Regions from separate parts of the Halomonas sp. C10-5 genome, predicted to be linked through region 2. Evidence: predicted binding sites of a transcription regulator. Region 2 holds the regulator's gene; each other region holds the start of a gene.
The links. The regulator sigma-54, encoded in region 2, starts transcription at its own class of promoters, with help from an activator protein. The targets are predictions, from matches to a motif close to TGGCACNNNNNTTGCTNT.
Positions count from the first base shown of each region.

Region 1 (4,962 bases), 1.3 Mb from region 2:
GGCGGCAGGTAGCAAGGCAGAAACGCGAACCCCCACCGGGCTGACCGCCGGGTGGGGGTTCTTGCGACTGGTCGCCTGGGCTTGACCTTGCTTGGCCGCTTGGCCGCTTAGACGGCGTCTTTTCCCGTTTCCCCGGTGCGAATGCGGATCACCTGCTCCAGCGGGGTGACGAAGATCTTGCCGTCGCCGATCTTGCCGGTGTTGGCCACGCTGGTAATGGCATCAATCACCTTCTCGGCCATCTCGTCGTCCACGGCGACCTCGAGCTTCACCTTGGGCAGGAAGTCCACCACGTACTCGGCGCCACGGTAGAGCTCGGTGTGGCCCTTCTGACGGCCGAAGCCCTTCACCTCGGTCACGGTGATGCCCTGAACGCCGATCTCCGAGAGGGATTCCCTCACGTCGTCGAGCTTGAAGGGCTTGATGATGGCGGTCACCAGTTTCATGGTCGGTTCCTCGTGATGCGTGGGCGGGCGTGCCGCCGCCGATAGGGCGGATGACCTACAGGATACACCCCGCCGGCGGGGAAGAAAAAAGGCCCCCTTACGGGGGCCAAGTGGAGCACGCCAGCTCACTCGTTACGCGTTGCCTTCATTTCTTGGCGACGCTGAACTCGGGGTAGGCCTCCATGCCGCATTCGGTCAGGTCGACGCCCTCGTACTCCTCCTCCTCGCTGACGCGGACGCCCATCACCGCCTTGAGGATGCCCCACACGATCAGGCTGGCCAGGAAGACCCAGGCGAAGATGCCGACGATGCCGAGCAGCTGGGCGCCGAAGGTAGCGTCGCCGTTGGTCAGCGGCACCGCCAGCAGGCCCCAGATGCCGACCACGCCATGCACCGAGATGGCACCCACCGGGTCATCGATCTTCAGCTTGTCCAGGCCGACGATGGCGGCCACCACGATGGCCCCGCCCACGGCGCCGATCAGCGCCGCGCCGGGGGCGGAGGGAGAGAGCGGGTCGGCGGTGATCGCCACCAGGCCGGCCAGGGCACCGTTGAGGGTCATGGTCAGGTCGGCCTTGCGGAACCACAGCTTGGCGAGGATCAGGGCGGCGATCACCCCGCCGGCCGCCGCGGCGTTGGTGTTGGTCAGCACCTGGGCGACGTTGTTGGCGGAGGCGATATCGGAGACCTTGAGCTCGGACCCGCCGTTGAAGCCGAACCAGCCCATCCACAGGATGAAGGTGCCCAGGGTAGCCAGCGGCAGGTTGGCGCCGGGGATGGCGTAGATGCTGCCGTCCCTGCCGTACTTGCCCTTGCGTGGGCCGAGGACCAGCACGCCGGCGAGTGCCGCGGCCGCACCGGCCATGTGCACGATGCCGGAGCCGGCGTAGTCGGAGAAGCCGGCCTCGGAGAGCCAGCCGCCGCCCCAGGTCCAGTAGCCTGACACCGGGTAGATCAGGCCGGTCATCACCACGGCGAAGGCGAGGAAGGCCCACAGCTTCATGCGCTCGGCCACGGCGCCGGAGACGATCGACATGGCGGTGGCCACGAACACCACCTGGAAGAAGTAGTCGGCACGCATGGAGTAGTAGGGGGCGTCATCGCCGCCGGCCAGCACGGCATCCACGCCGTTCTCGCTGCCCAGCAGCGCGCCCAGGTTGGGCAGGATGCCACCGCCGGGGCTGGAGTACATGATGGCGTAGCCCACCAGCAGGTACATCGTGCAGGCGATGGCGAACAGGGCGATGTTCTTGGTGAGGATCTCGGCGGTGTTCTTGGCGCGCACCAGGCCGGCCTCGAGCATGGCGAAGCCGGCGGCCATCCACATCACCAGCACGCCGCAGATCAGGAAGTAGAAGGTATCGAGCGCATAGCTCAGTTCGGTCAGTTCACTCATGGGACTTTCTCCAGGCAGGTAGGCAGCAGACGACTCCAGGCGGGAAGGGGCGATCACACGGCATCGGCGCCGCGCTCCCCGGTGCGGATACGGATCACGTCCTCGAGGGCCGTGACGAACACCTTGCCGTCGCCGATCTTGCCGCTGCCGGCGGCGGCGCAGATGGCGTCGAGCACGCTCTCCAGGCGGCCGTCGTCAACGGCGACCTCGACCTTGACCTTGGGCAGGAAGTCGACGACGTACTCGGCGCCGCGGTAGAGCTCGGTGTGGCCCTTCTGGCGACCGAAGCCCTTCACCTCGGTCACGGTGATGCCCTGGACGCCGTTGTCGGCCAGCGCCTCGCGGACGTCGTCGAGCTTGAAGGGCTTGATGATGGCGGTGATCAGCTTCATGTCCTGTCTCCTCGTGGGGATGGGAGGCGACCCGATGGGGCAGCTGACCTGCACAATGCGTACGGCGTGCCAGTGAGGAGAAAACTCTTTTTATATCTGAGCTTTGAACCACCTTTGCTGGGTGGGGGTGGCGGCTGCGTCGGCTTGCTGCCAGGCCCCATGCACTCCGATGGTGCCTGTGCTGGCCCCTGTGCCCTGCAAGAGAGCATGCGTCCCATGGGCACCACGCGTATCCTGTAGGCCGTCATCCCCAACCAGGAGAAGCGTCATGGTGACCCACGATAGAATCGGTCGGCTGGCCCAGCAGATCGGCGAGCGCCTGCAGGGCGCCTCCCAGGCCCCCGAAGAGGTGCAAAAGGGTATCCAGCAGGTGGTAAGGGGAGCCTTCGACCGTCTCGAACTGGTCTCCCGCGAGGACTTCGACATCCTGATGGACGTGCTGCAGCGCACCCGGTCACGGGTCGAGGCTCTGGAGAAGCAGGTCGCCTCCCTGGAGGCGCTGGTGGAAGCCCAGACCGGCGGCACCGCCGCAGCGGCCGAGGGCGCCGATGCCCCGGCGGCGAGCGACCCGAGCGGTGAAGGCAAGCGCGACGAGCACAAGGACGACGACGCCGCCTCCTGAGGTCGCGTCGGGCGGCCCGCCGCGCTCTGGACTAGCCTGAGAGCAGTCCATCCGCGAGGGAGCGCCCATGACGCTGGCGATCGTGCATACCCGGGCCGGGCTCGGCCTGGAGGCACCCGAGGTGCAGGTGGAGGTGCACCTCTCCAATGGCCTGCCCAGCATGACGCTGGTCGGGCTGCCGGAGACGGCGGTCAAGGAGAGCCGTGAGCGGGTGCGCAGTGCCCTGGTCAACGCCGGCTTCGAGTACCCGCTGCGGCGCATCACCCTCAACCTGGCACCCGCCGACCTGCCCAAGGAGGGTGGCCGCTTCGACCTGCCCATCGCCCTGGGGCTGCTGCTCGCCTCGGGGCAGCTGCCCCCTGGCTGCCTCGAGAGTACCGAGAGCGTCGGTGAGCTGGCGCTGGATGGTACCCTGCGCCCGGTGGAGGGCGTGCTGCCGCTGGCCCTGGCCGCGCGGCGCGCCGGGCGGCAACTGATCGTGCCCCGGGCCAATGCCGACGAGGCGGCCCTGGCCGGCGAGCTCGAGGTGCTGCCCGCCGATCACCTGCTGGAAGTGGTCGCCCACCTGCTGGGCCAGGCCCCCATCGCTCCCCATCGTCTGACACGCCCGCCCGCGGCCACCCAGCCGCTGCCCGATCTCGCCGAGGTGCGTGGCCAGTTCCAGGCCCGCCGTGCCCTGGAGGTTGCCGCCGCGGGTGCCCACAACCTGCTCAAGTCATGCTTTTGAAGACCCGCAATAAAATCAGTAGGTTGTGCCCATCCCTAGGTTATGGTCCTTCCTGTCTGTCTCAATCTCTTCCTTTCCTATTGGTTGGCTGGTGAGGATGAGCCATGCTGGCGCTGGGTTAGATGATGAAGGAGGAGTAAGCAAGTTGTGGACATGGCTACAGTGGCTGCTCGTCCAAGGAACCAATATCAGGAGTGGCATAGTGAACTGTAAGAGTCTGGGAGCATTCGTTATAGCTGCACTGGCAACAGCGCCAGCAATGGCACAAGACTACTTGGAAGATGCGGAAAAATCCCTTGAGCACCGAGAGCAGGTGCTAAAGGCATACGAAGAAAAATGCCGCTCGATTTATCATCAAACATGGTATGTATTTAAATTTAGGTTTGATGTTGAAGGGACAGAGGAAGAGGCAAGAGAGCTGTTCTTGAGTGAGAACTATGTGGATGGCTCAGTAATGGATAGTAAGGGTCTGGAAAATTTGGTAAATACAGCATACGTTAATTTGGCTGATATCCAACCAAACACGGCTTCCAGTGACTGGCTGTCTAGGGAGGTCGCATTGAACTCTTATGCTATTTGTATGGGCTTAATAGATTCGTGACATCTTGATGGGTCCTAATTTAGCCAAGCAGGCTAGCTAGAAGGATAGCAGTGAGGGCAAGGGATAGCCCTCCTGCCTCCCAGATCGCCATGTGCGCCTCACTGAGCCGTGTTCTTGATCGCCATGGCCCGTGAGGCACCTTTAGCCGTTTCAGCGCTCAGGAAGCCTGTACGGGCGTTCTAGGCGATTCGGACTTTCCGCCCACTATAGAAGCGATGATGACTCAGGGGCTGCCCCTAGATCATTGGAGCGATGCCAGCCCTACTTCCTACCTCCGGTAGACAGTACGGGAAGTCCTAGGATTTCTAGGACGTCACAGGAATACCAGGACGTCATGGGGGGTAGGGGGGCTTTTGTTTTATTAGCTAATACTTAATATGCCTATTGAGCCTAGCATCATTACCCTTTTCCTTCCTTGGAAAAGGGATGTCCTGTAACGTCCTAGTATTCCTAGTATTGCTGCTTTGGTAGAACCAAAGGTAAGAAAGGGGCTAGAGTGTCGAAGGTAGTCCTCTCCTTCTGGTTGATCCTAGTCGTGTCAGTCATTGAAGAAAGTTCCAGAACAGAAGGAGATTCAGTATGCCCGTACAAGACCTTAGAACAGGCGACCTTACCCAGAACAATTCTTACCAGTCCACAGCTACAGCATTCCCGTATACCAAGGTAGCTGTAGCCGACCTAGGTAATGCCAGTCATCCCATCAATCAGGCTTACCTGTCTGGCAAGCAAGACGGTGCCGGTGTCGTCGGTGACGACTACGCCTTGTACATCGCTTCAG
Region 1 is NZ_CP175665.1:105,682-110,643, forward strand. It holds gene glnK (P-II family nitrogen regulator) at 108-446, opposite strand; gene ACJ7IV_RS00515 (ammonium transporter) at 592-1,842, opposite strand; gene ACJ7IV_RS00520 (P-II family nitrogen regulator) at 1,896-2,234, opposite strand; gene ACJ7IV_RS00525 (accessory factor UbiK family protein) at 2,503-2,856, shown strand; partial or broken gene ACJ7IV_RS00530 (magnesium chelatase domain-containing protein) at 2,924-3,568, shown strand; gene ACJ7IV_RS00535 (hypothetical protein) at 3,786-4,184, shown strand; gene ACJ7IV_RS00540 (hypothetical protein) at 4,764-4,962, shown strand, end outside.
Region 1: the regulator sigma-54 is predicted to act here: its motif matches at 2,289-2,306, upstream of ACJ7IV_RS00520 (P-II family nitrogen regulator).

Region 2 (4,962 bases):
GCGCTGACGGTGAGTTCGGTGCCGCAGGGGGCGGCGAGCATCAGCAGCGACATGATGTTGTCTGCCTCGCCCTGCATGGCGCCATTGGTCACGCGGATGCGTGCGTCGAAGGGCTGGCAGCACTGCACCAGCTTGGTGGCGGCACGGGCGTGGAGCCCACGCTTGTTGGTCAGGGTCAGCTTGCGTTGCGGCACGCTCAACTTCCTTGATGAGGTGTGGCGTCGGGGCCGGGAAGGGTGTCCTGGGTGCCCAGCTCGCGGTGGCGCAGGCGTACATGGGTCTGGCTCTGTGCCAGCTGCATCGCCAGCCGTTCGGCGATATAGACCGAGCGATGCTGTCCGCCGGTGCAGCCGATGGCCACGGTCAGGTAGCTGCGATGGCTGGCCTCGTAGCTGGGTAGCCAGCGGGTCAGCCAGGCGTGGATATCCTCGAGCATCGCCTGGACTAGGGGGTAGCCCTCGAGGAAGGCGATGATCTCGGGGTCCTGGCCGGTGAACGGCCTCAGGCGCGGGTCCCAGTAGGGATTGGGCAGGCAGCGGGCATCGAACACCAGGTCGGCATCGAGGGGCACGCCCCGCTTGAAGCCGAAGGATTCCACGGTCAGGGTCAGCTGCTCGGGACGGTGCCGGGCCACCTGGTCGGCGATGCGGCCGCGGAGTTCGTGCACCGACAGCCGTGAGGTGTCGATCACCAGGTCGGCCAGGTCGCGGATCTCGGCCAGCGCCTGCTCCTCGGAGTCGATCGCCTCGGCCAGCGTCATTTCGCTGCCGCGGGTGAGGGGGTGGCGGCGCCGGGTGGCAGAGTAGCGCTCGATCAGGATGCGCGCGTCAGTGGTGAGGTAGATCACCTGGCAATCGATGCCGCGTTCACGCACCTCCTCGAGCAGGCTGGGGAAGCGCTTGAGGGCCTGGGGCAGGTTGCGGGCGTCGATGCTGACGGCGATGGAGGAGCGCGGAGACTCGGGGTTGCCCAGCTCGTCGACCAGTGAGCCGAGCAGCATGGCCGGCAGGTTGTCGATGGCGTAGTAGCCGAGATCCTCCAGGGCCTGCAGCGCGATCGACTTGCCCGAGCCGGAACGGCCGCTGATGATCACGAGCTGCATGGGGGGATCTCCTGGTCGTCCTGGCCGAGCGGTTGCTCAGCCCTGTCGTCGGATGGCCTCGATAAGGCCCTCGTGGAGTTCTCGCTGGCTGGCGCAGCGGCGCAGGCGAGTCCGGGTGTCGACATCGTTCATGATGCTTGCCACCTGGGCCAGCAGGGTCAGGTGGGCGGCATCGGCCTCCTCGGGCACCAGCAGCACGAACACCAGGTCGACGGGCTCACCGTCGATGGCGTCGAAATCCACCGGCTCGGCCAGCTTGAGGAAGCCAGCGATGGGGGCCTTGCAGTGGGGGCTGCGGGCATGCGGGATGGCCACGCCGTTGCCGATCCCGGTACTGCCGAGGCGTTCGCGGGCAATCAGGCGCGCGAACACCTCCTGGCTGTCGAGGCTGGGAGTGTTCTGGGCAATGAAGGTGCTGAAGAACTCCAGCACCCGCTTCTTGCTTCCCCCGGGCACATCGAAGAGGGTGCGCTCCGGGGGGAGGATGGTTTCGAGGGACGACATCGTGGGCTCAGCGAGCGCCGGCGCCCTGGGCGCGGGCCTGGGCCTTTTCCTTGTGCTTGACCAGCTGGCGGTCCAGCTTGTCTGCCAGGGCATCGATGGCGGCGTACATGTCGTTCTCCTGAGCTTCGGCATGCAGGTCGGCACCGGCAGCGTGCAGGGTGCAGGCGGCTGACTGGCGCTCCTTCTCCACCGACAGGGTCACCTGCACGTTGGTGATGTTGTCGTAGTGGCGCTCTACGCGAGTCAGCTTCTCGTTGACATAGTCACGCAGGGCATCGGTCAGTTCCACATGATGGCCGGTGATGTTGACTTGCATGACACGCTCCTTGCTCGTTGGTTGTGCTTCGATTGTAACCCTTTTTCCAGCCTTGCATACCCCCCGTGCCGACGCTCTGGATGCCGGTGATGACGCGGGTCATGCCAGCCGCTTGCATTCACTGGAGGAGGGGATTCCCATGGCTTCCCGGGTAATCTCTGGAGCGCCACGGTGCGGCGCCGCGCGGTGTCATGCCAGCCGCTTGCGTTCGCTGGAGGAGGGGATGCCCATGGCCTCGCGGTACTTGGCCACGGTACGGCGTGCGACCTGGATGCCGGCCTCGTCGAGCAGGGTGACCAGCTTGCTGTCGGAGAGCGGCTTGCGTGGCGGCTCCTCCTGGATGAGCTTGCGGATGCGAGCGCGGATGGCGGTGCTGGAGTGGGCGTCGCCATCGCCTTCGCCGCGGACTTGGCTGGAGAAGAAGTACTTGAGTTCGAACACCCCGCGGGGCGTATGGATGAACTTCTGGGTGGTGACCCTGGAGATGGTTGACTCGTGCATCTCCACCGCCTGGGCGATATCGGCCAGGATCAGCGGCTTCATCGCCTCCTCGCCGCATTCGAGGAAGTCGAGCTGGCGGGCCAGGATCTCGCGACCGACGCGCAGCAGGGTGTCGTTGCGACTGGTCAGGCTCTTCATCAGCCAGCGCGCCTCCTGAAGGTGATCCTTCAGGAACTGGTTGTCGTCGCTCTTGTCGGCGCGGCGCACCAGCGCCGCGTAGTCGGGCTGGACGCGCAGTCGGGGCAGGGCCTCGGGGTTGAGCTCGACGTGCCAGCCATGGCGGTCGTGGAAGGCGATCAGGTCGGGTATCACATAGTCGTCGGTCACGCTGGCATAGGCGCTGCCGGGGCGCGGGTCCAGGCCACGCACCAGGGCGATGGTCGCGTCAAGCGCCTCATCGTCCAGTCCCAGGCGGCGCTTGAGCAGGCGTCGGTCGCCACCGGCCAGGGCCTCGAGGAACTGGCGTACCAGGCGCCGCGCCTGGGGCAGGTGCGGGGTGTTGTCGGGGAGCAGGGCGAGCTGCAGCTGCAGGCATTCGCGCAGGTCGCGGGCGAAGATGCCGGTGGGTTCGAACTGCTGCAGGCGCAGCAAGACCTGCTCCATCTCCTGGTTGCGCAGGTCGGCGAGTCCCTGTTGCCTCAGGCCATCACGGATCTCGTCGAGCGGGGCGGCCAGGTAGCCGGCATCGTTGACGGCATCGATCAGGCTCTCGGCAATCTGCCGCTCCCGGGGATCGAGGTCGCTCATCGCCAGCTGCCAGGCGAGGTGGCCGTGCAGGCTCTGGCCCTGAGCCTGGCGCTCGAAGTCGGGCCCTTCGCCGCCGGCAGGTGAGCCCAAATCCTGATAGGTGTCCGACCAGTCGCTGTCGGTGGCGAGCTGTTCGGGGATTTCGCTGGCCCAGTCGTCTTCCGCGGGCTCCTGGGTGGGCTGCTCCCCGAACTCGTCATCGAGCTCCAGCAGCGGGTTGCTCTCCAGTGCCTGCTGGATCTCCTGGCGCAGGTCCAGGGTGGAGAGTTGCAGCAGGGCGATGGCCTGTTGCAGCTGGGGGGTCATGGTCAGCTGAGTGCCGACCCGCAGCTGCAGGGATGCCTTCATGGCCATGGCAGGCGTCCTCCTGGCGTGTCGGAAAACCCTACCCTAGCGCCTGTCGTCGCGTGGCGCAACACGATATCAAGCAATAATCATGCCATGCGCGGAGCACGCCGGAATATATTTATAGGTTTATGTCGGTCAGGGGGTCAGAGGCGGAAGTCTTCGCCCAGGTAGACCTCACGCACCTTCTGGTTGGAGAGGATAGACTCGGCATCGCCCTCGGCGATGATCTTGCCGTCGCCGACGATATAGGCGGTATCGCAGATGTCGAGGGTCTCGCGGACGTTGTGGTCGGTGATCAGCACGCCGATATCCCGTGCCTTGAGCTGGCGGATGATCCCCTTGATCTCGCCCACCGAGATCGGGTCGACTCCGGCGAAGGGCTCGTCGAGCAAGATGAAGGCGGGTTCGGTCGCCAGCGCCCTGGCGATCTCCACCCGGCGCCGCTCGCCACCGGAGAGACTCATGCCCAGATTGTCGCGGATATGGGTGACATGGAACTCCTCGAGCAGCTGCTCCAGGCGTGCTCGACGGCCGGCGCGGTCGAGGTCCTTGCGGGTCTCGAGGATGGCCATGATGTTGTCGGCCACCGACAGCTTGCGGAAGATCGAGGCCTCCTGGGGCAGGTAGCCGATCCCCGCCCGGGCCCGCTCGTGCATGGCGGCCCGGGAGAGGTCCAGGTCATCGATGGCCACCGAGCCGGCATCGGCACGCACCAGCCCCACGATCATGTAGAAGGAGGTGGTCTTGCCGGCGCCGTTGGGGCCCAGCAGCCCGACGATGCTGCCCTGGCGGATCGACAGGCCGATGTCCTGCACCACGCGACGGCGCTTGTAGCTCTTGGCCAGATGATGGGCGTAAAGGGTCTTCATGGCGTCCTTACTGCTGTTCGGGCTGGAGGGTCATGCGGATGCGCTGGCTGCCCTCGACGCCCTCGCCATCGGCGCGTGCCTGCACCACGCGGCGGTCGAGGAAGTACTCCAGGTAGCCGCCCTCGAAGGTGTCGCCCCCCTGGTGGAGTTCGGCGCGATCGATCAGCTCCACGCGCCGTTCGGCCACGTGATAGATGACGGTGCGCCCCCAGCCCTTGACGACCGGCTCGGCGGGATCGGGCTGCTGTTCGAGGTAGGCCCGTTCACCGGTGGCGGTCGCCAGGGAGAGCTCGCCGGCCGCGTTGCGGCGGATCTCCACCCGGTTGCCGGTCAGGCGCATGCTGCCCTGGCGGATATCCACGTTGCCGGTGTACACGGCGGTGCCGGCGCGATCGTCGAGATCGAGGCGGTCCGCCTCGACCAGGATGGGGGCATTGGCATCCTGATTTTGAGCCTGACTGGCCGGGGCGATAGCCAGCGCCAGCAGCAGTGCACAGGTCAGCGTGGGTAGCAGGGGGCGCTTCATGGCGAGGACTCCTCGGATGTCTCGGGCGGATGGTGGCCGCGCACATTGT
Region 2 is NZ_CP175665.1:2,210,125-2,215,086, reverse strand. It holds gene ACJ7IV_RS10365 (HPr family phosphocarrier protein) at 1-194, opposite strand, end outside; gene rapZ (RNase adapter RapZ) at 197-1,102, opposite strand; gene ptsN (PTS IIA-like nitrogen regulatory protein PtsN) at 1,139-1,606, opposite strand; gene hpf (ribosome hibernation-promoting factor, HPF/YfiA family) at 1,614-1,922, opposite strand; gene ACJ7IV_RS10345 (RNA polymerase factor sigma-54) at 2,112-3,524, opposite strand; gene lptB (LPS export ABC transporter ATP-binding protein) at 3,662-4,387, opposite strand; gene lptA (lipopolysaccharide transport periplasmic protein LptA) at 4,395-4,913, opposite strand; gene lptC (LPS export ABC transporter periplasmic protein LptC) at 4,910-4,962, opposite strand, start outside.

Region 3 (4,962 bases), 1.6 Mb from region 2:
GCGCTCCATCGCCAAGCGTGCCGAGGCCTACCTGCAGTCCACTGGCCTGGGCGACACCGCCTTCTTCGGCCCGGAGCCCGAGTTCTTCATCTTCGACGAGGTGCACTGGAAGGCCGACCCCGAAGGCGCCATGTACCGGATCACCTCCGAGGAGGGCGCCTGGGCCACCGACCGTCCCATCGAGGGCGGCAACCTGGCCCACCGTCCGCGGGTCAAGGGCGGCTACTTCCCGGTGCCCCCGGTAGACAGCTTCCACGACATCCGTGGCGCCATGTGCAACACCCTGGAGGCGATCGGCCAGAGCGTCGAGGTGCACCACCACGAGGTGGCCAACGCCGGCCAGAACGAGATCGGGGTCAAGTTCAACACCCTGGTCAAGAAGGCCGATGAGGTCCAGGAGATGAAGTATGTGATCCACAACGTGGCTCACGCCTACGGCAAGACCGCCACCTTCATGCCCAAGCCTGTCGTGGGCGACAACGGCAGCGGCATGCACGTGCACCAGTCCTTCTGGAAGGAGGGCACCAACCAGTTCGCGGGTGACGAGTACGCCGGCCTCTCCGAGATGGCCATCTACTACATCGGCGGCATCATCAAGCATGCGCGTGCCTTGAACGCCTTCGCCAACGCCTCCACCAACTCCTATAAGCGCCTGGTGCCGGGCTTCGAGGCGCCGGTGATGCTGGCCTATTCGGCTCGCAACCGTTCGGCCTCCATCCGTATCCCCTACACCGCGAGCCCCAAGGGCAAGCGCGTCGAGCTGCGTTTCCCCGACCCGACCGCCAACCCCTACCTGTGCTTCGCGGCGATGCTGATGGCCGGCATCGACGGCATCAAGAACAAGATCCACCCCGGCGATGCCATGGACAAGAACCTCTATGACCTGCCGCCGGAAGAGGGCAAGAAGGTGCCGACCGTGGCGCATAGCCTCGACCAGGCCCTGGAGGCACTGGACAAGGATCGTGCCTTCCTGACCGAGGGTGGCGTGTTCACCGATGACATGATCGACGCCTACATCGAGCTGAAGATGGAAGACGTGGACCGCCTGCGCATGGCCACGCACCCGGTCGAGTTCGACATGTACTACAGCTGCTGATGATCGTCGTCGCCCCGGCGGGGCGGCGCGTTACGTTGAACCAGCACTCGTTGAACCAGAAAAGGGGTTCCGCTACCGGCGGAACCCCTTTCTTCTCTACACTATCCAACGCAGAGTGGTGCTGCGGAACCATCCAGGCTCGCGCAGCCGACAAGCAGGGGGCTCTCCATGAACAAGGCAGTGCTGACGTTGGTGCTGGTCATGACCTTCGGCGTGGCCGCCGAGGCGCAGAATATCTACCGCACCACGGATGCCCAGGGCAACGTGGTGTTCACCGACAACCCCGACCGTGGCGGCGAGCAGGTGGAGCTGGCACCGGTCACGGTGGTGCCATCCAGTGGCGAAGTGCGCACCGGCCAGGCCGCGCCGCGGCTGGACAGCGCCCCGGCGGCGGCCTCGCCGGGCCAGCCGTTCATGCCCTACGACAGCTTCCGTATCGTCTCGCCGACCCACGAGCAGGCCTTCCCGGTGGGTGCGGCCGGCAACATCGCCGTGGACCTGGGGATCGAGCCCGGCCTGCGCGAGGACCATCGCGTCAGACTGCTGGTGGATGGCCAGGTCAGCCAGTCGGCGATGCACACCTCGGCGTTCATGGTGCCCAACATGAACCCCGGGGAGCATGTGCTGCAGGCCGAGCTTCTGGATGCCGGCGGCGAGGTGCGCCACCGGACGTCGCCGGTGACCATCTATGTGCTGCGTGCCAACGTGAATCGCCAATCGTCCGGTTAGCTCCCCCCTCGCTGGGCACCCTGGCCGTGGTGCCCGGACGGCAGCCCCAGGCCCTGTCGCCCACCGCATGGCGGGCACTGGCCTCCCCATTCCGAGTATCCGCCCTACCAGCCGCCTCCGTCGCCTGCTGATGAAGAGGAGTCCCTGACGCCCCGGCGGCGCCTGGACGCCCCCTCTCGACGCCTGCCCGAGGATGAGCCAGTGCAGCGCCGGGCGAGCCCGGCGCCCTGATTCGGCCCTCCGGCAATGGTGCAGGCGTCTTTCTTATGCACTATTTTGGTGCATATGTTGCGCCGTCAGACGTCGCAGGGCGCGCTGTCATGGGCCCCAGCGTCCTGGCCCGTTTCTTGCAGCTTCCCTCTCCAGAGCAAGTATACCCGGACCCGATATGGCCGCTTCGATGTACCAACGCCTGATGGAACACCTCTCCACCGCTGTGCTGTTGCTGGATGGCGAGCTCAGGGTCGCGTGGATGAACCCTGCCGCCGAGGCGCTGCTTTCGGTGAGCCTGAGTCGCGTGCAGGGGGTGCCACTCTGCTCGCTGATGGAGCAGGCGGACGGCCTGGCCGAGGTGCTGACCAAGGCGCGTGACGCCTGCCACCCCTTCACCCGTCGCGAGGCGCGCCTGGCGATGCTGGGCGGCGAGTCGCTGACCGTGGACTACACCGTGACCCCGCTCTCCCGCGACGAGCTGCTGCTGGAGGTGGAGCCCCGCGACCGCCTGATCCGCATCTCCCGGGAGGAGGCGCTGATGACCCGCCAGGAGACTGTCAAGGTGCTGACGCGGGGCCTGGCCCACGAGGTCAAGAACCCGCTGGGCGGCATCCGCGGTGCCGCCCAGCTGCTGGAGCGCGACCTGGAGAACCCGGCGCATCACGAATTCACCCGCATCATCATCGAGGAGGTGGACCGCCTGCGCGACCTGGTGGACTCCATGCTGGGCCCCAACCGGGTGATGCGCCACCAGCCGGTCAACATCCACAAGGTGCTGGAGCGGGTGCGCACCCTGCTGCTCGCCGAGCACCCCGGGGTGATCATCGAGCGCGACTATGACCCCAGCCTGCCGGACCTCGCCGGCGACGAGGCGCAGCTGATCCAGGCGGTGCTCAACGTGGCCCGCAACGCCGTGGAAGCGATGGGCGAGGCGGCGATGCCCGAGCCGCGCCTGGTGCTGCGCACCCGGGCGCGGCGCCAGTTCACCCTGGGTGCCGAGCGCCACCGTCTGGTCGCCGAGGTGGCGATCCTCGACAACGGCCCCGGCGTCCCCGAAGCGCTGCAGGAGACGCTGTTCTATCCCATGGTCTCGGGGCGTGCCGACGGCAGCGGTCTGGGGCTCTCCATCGCCCAGGGCATCCTGCACCAGCACCAGGGCCTGATCGAATGCGATTCCGTGCCGGGCCATACCGAATTCCGCCTGCTGATTCCTCTGGAGACGCGCCATGACTGACGTTGCACGCGTGGCGGTCGTCGATGACGATCGTGCCATTCGCTGGGTGCTGGAGCGCGCCCTGGCCCAGCCCGACCTCGAGGTGGAGTGCATCGAGCGCGCCGATACTGCCCTCGAGCGCCTGCTGGCCGACCCGCCCGACGTGCTGGTCACCGATATCCGCATGCCGGGCATCGATGGCCTGGACCTGATGGCCCGTGTGCGCGAGGCCCACCCGGAGCTGCCAGTGATCGTGATGACCGCCCACTCCGATCTCGATAGCGCCGTGGCCTCGTATCAGGGCGGCGCCTTCGAGTACCTGCCCAAGCCCTTCGACGTCGACGAGGCGCTGGCCCTGGTGCGCCGTGCCGTGGCCCATGCCCGGGAGCGCAAGCGCCCGGTCAGCGTGCCGGAGGGTCTGGACGCCGAGATCATCGGCGAGGCGCCGGCCATGCAGGAGGTGTTCCGCGCCATCGGCCGGCTCTCGCATTCGCATATCACGGTACTGATCAACGGCGAGTCCGGCACCGGCAAGGAGCGGGTGGCCCGCGCCCTGCACCAGCACAGTCCGCGCACCGGCAAGCCCTTCATCGCCCTCAACATGGCCGCGATTCCCCGCGACCTGATCGAGTCGGAGCTGTTCGGCCACGAGAAGGGTGCCTTCACCGGGGCCACGGCCAGCCGCCAGGGGCGCTTCGAGCAGGCCAACGGCGGCACCCTGTTCCTCGACGAGATCGGTGACATGCCGGCGGAGACCCAGACCCGACTGCTGCGGGTGCTGGCCGACGGTGAGTTCTACCGTGTCGGCGGCCACACCCCGGTGAAGGTGGACGTGCGCATTATCGCCGCCACCCACCAGGACCTGGAGCGCCTGGTGGAGGATGGTCGCTTCCGCGAGGACCTCTTCCACCGCCTCAATGTCATCCGCGTGCACCTGCCCAGGCTTTCCGAGCGGCGCGAGGATATCCCGCGCCTGGCCAACCACTTCCTGGCCGAGGCGGCCAAGGAGCTCGCCACTGACGTCAAGGTGCTCACCCCCGAGGCGGAGCGTCACCTCACCCGGCTGCCCTGGCCGGGCAACGTGCGCCAGCTGGAGAACGCCTGCCGCTGGCTGACGGTGATGGCTTCCGGGCGCGAGATCCTGGTGGAGGACCTGCCGCCGGAGCTTCGCCAGGAGAGGGACGAGGGGCTGGTCGCCAGCAGCGACTGGCGGGTGGCCTTCCGCGACTGGGCCGACCGCGCCCTGGCCGCCGGCCACACTCACCTTCTGGAGGAGGCCGTTCCCGACTTCGAACGCATCCTGATCGAGACCGCCCTGCGCCACACCGGGGGGCGCAAGGGCGAGGCCGCCGAGCTGCTGGGCTGGGGGCGCAACACCCTTACCCGCAAGCTCAAGACCCTGTTGCCGGCCCTGGCGGAGGGGGAGTAGGGGCTGGGCGGGGGCGCCGGGGGCTGCCAGAATGGGGCCTCAAGGAGAGATGCCCATGACGCAGATGAGCTGGGAGCGGCTGCTGGATCCGAGCCGCCTGCATGACCGGCGCGGCGAGCGCCCCGGTAACGGCCGTGATGAGATCGGCCGCAGCCCCTTCCACAAGGACCACGACCGCATCGTCTTCGCCGGTTCCTTCCGGCGCCTGGGACGCAAGACCCAGGTGCATCCGCTGACCGACAACGACCATATCCATACCCGCCTGACCCACTCCCTGGAGGT
Region 3 is NZ_CP175665.1:327,907-332,868, forward strand. It holds gene glnA (glutamate--ammonia ligase) at 1-1,096, shown strand, start outside; gene ACJ7IV_RS01545 (DUF4124 domain-containing protein) at 1,265-1,825, shown strand; gene glnL (nitrogen regulation protein NR(II)) at 2,226-3,272, shown strand; gene glnG (nitrogen regulation protein NR(I)) at 3,265-4,680, shown strand; gene ACJ7IV_RS01560 (deoxyguanosinetriphosphate triphosphohydrolase) at 4,736-4,962, shown strand, end outside.
Region 3: the regulator sigma-54 is predicted to act here: its motif matches at 2,162-2,179, upstream of glnL (nitrogen regulation protein NR(II)).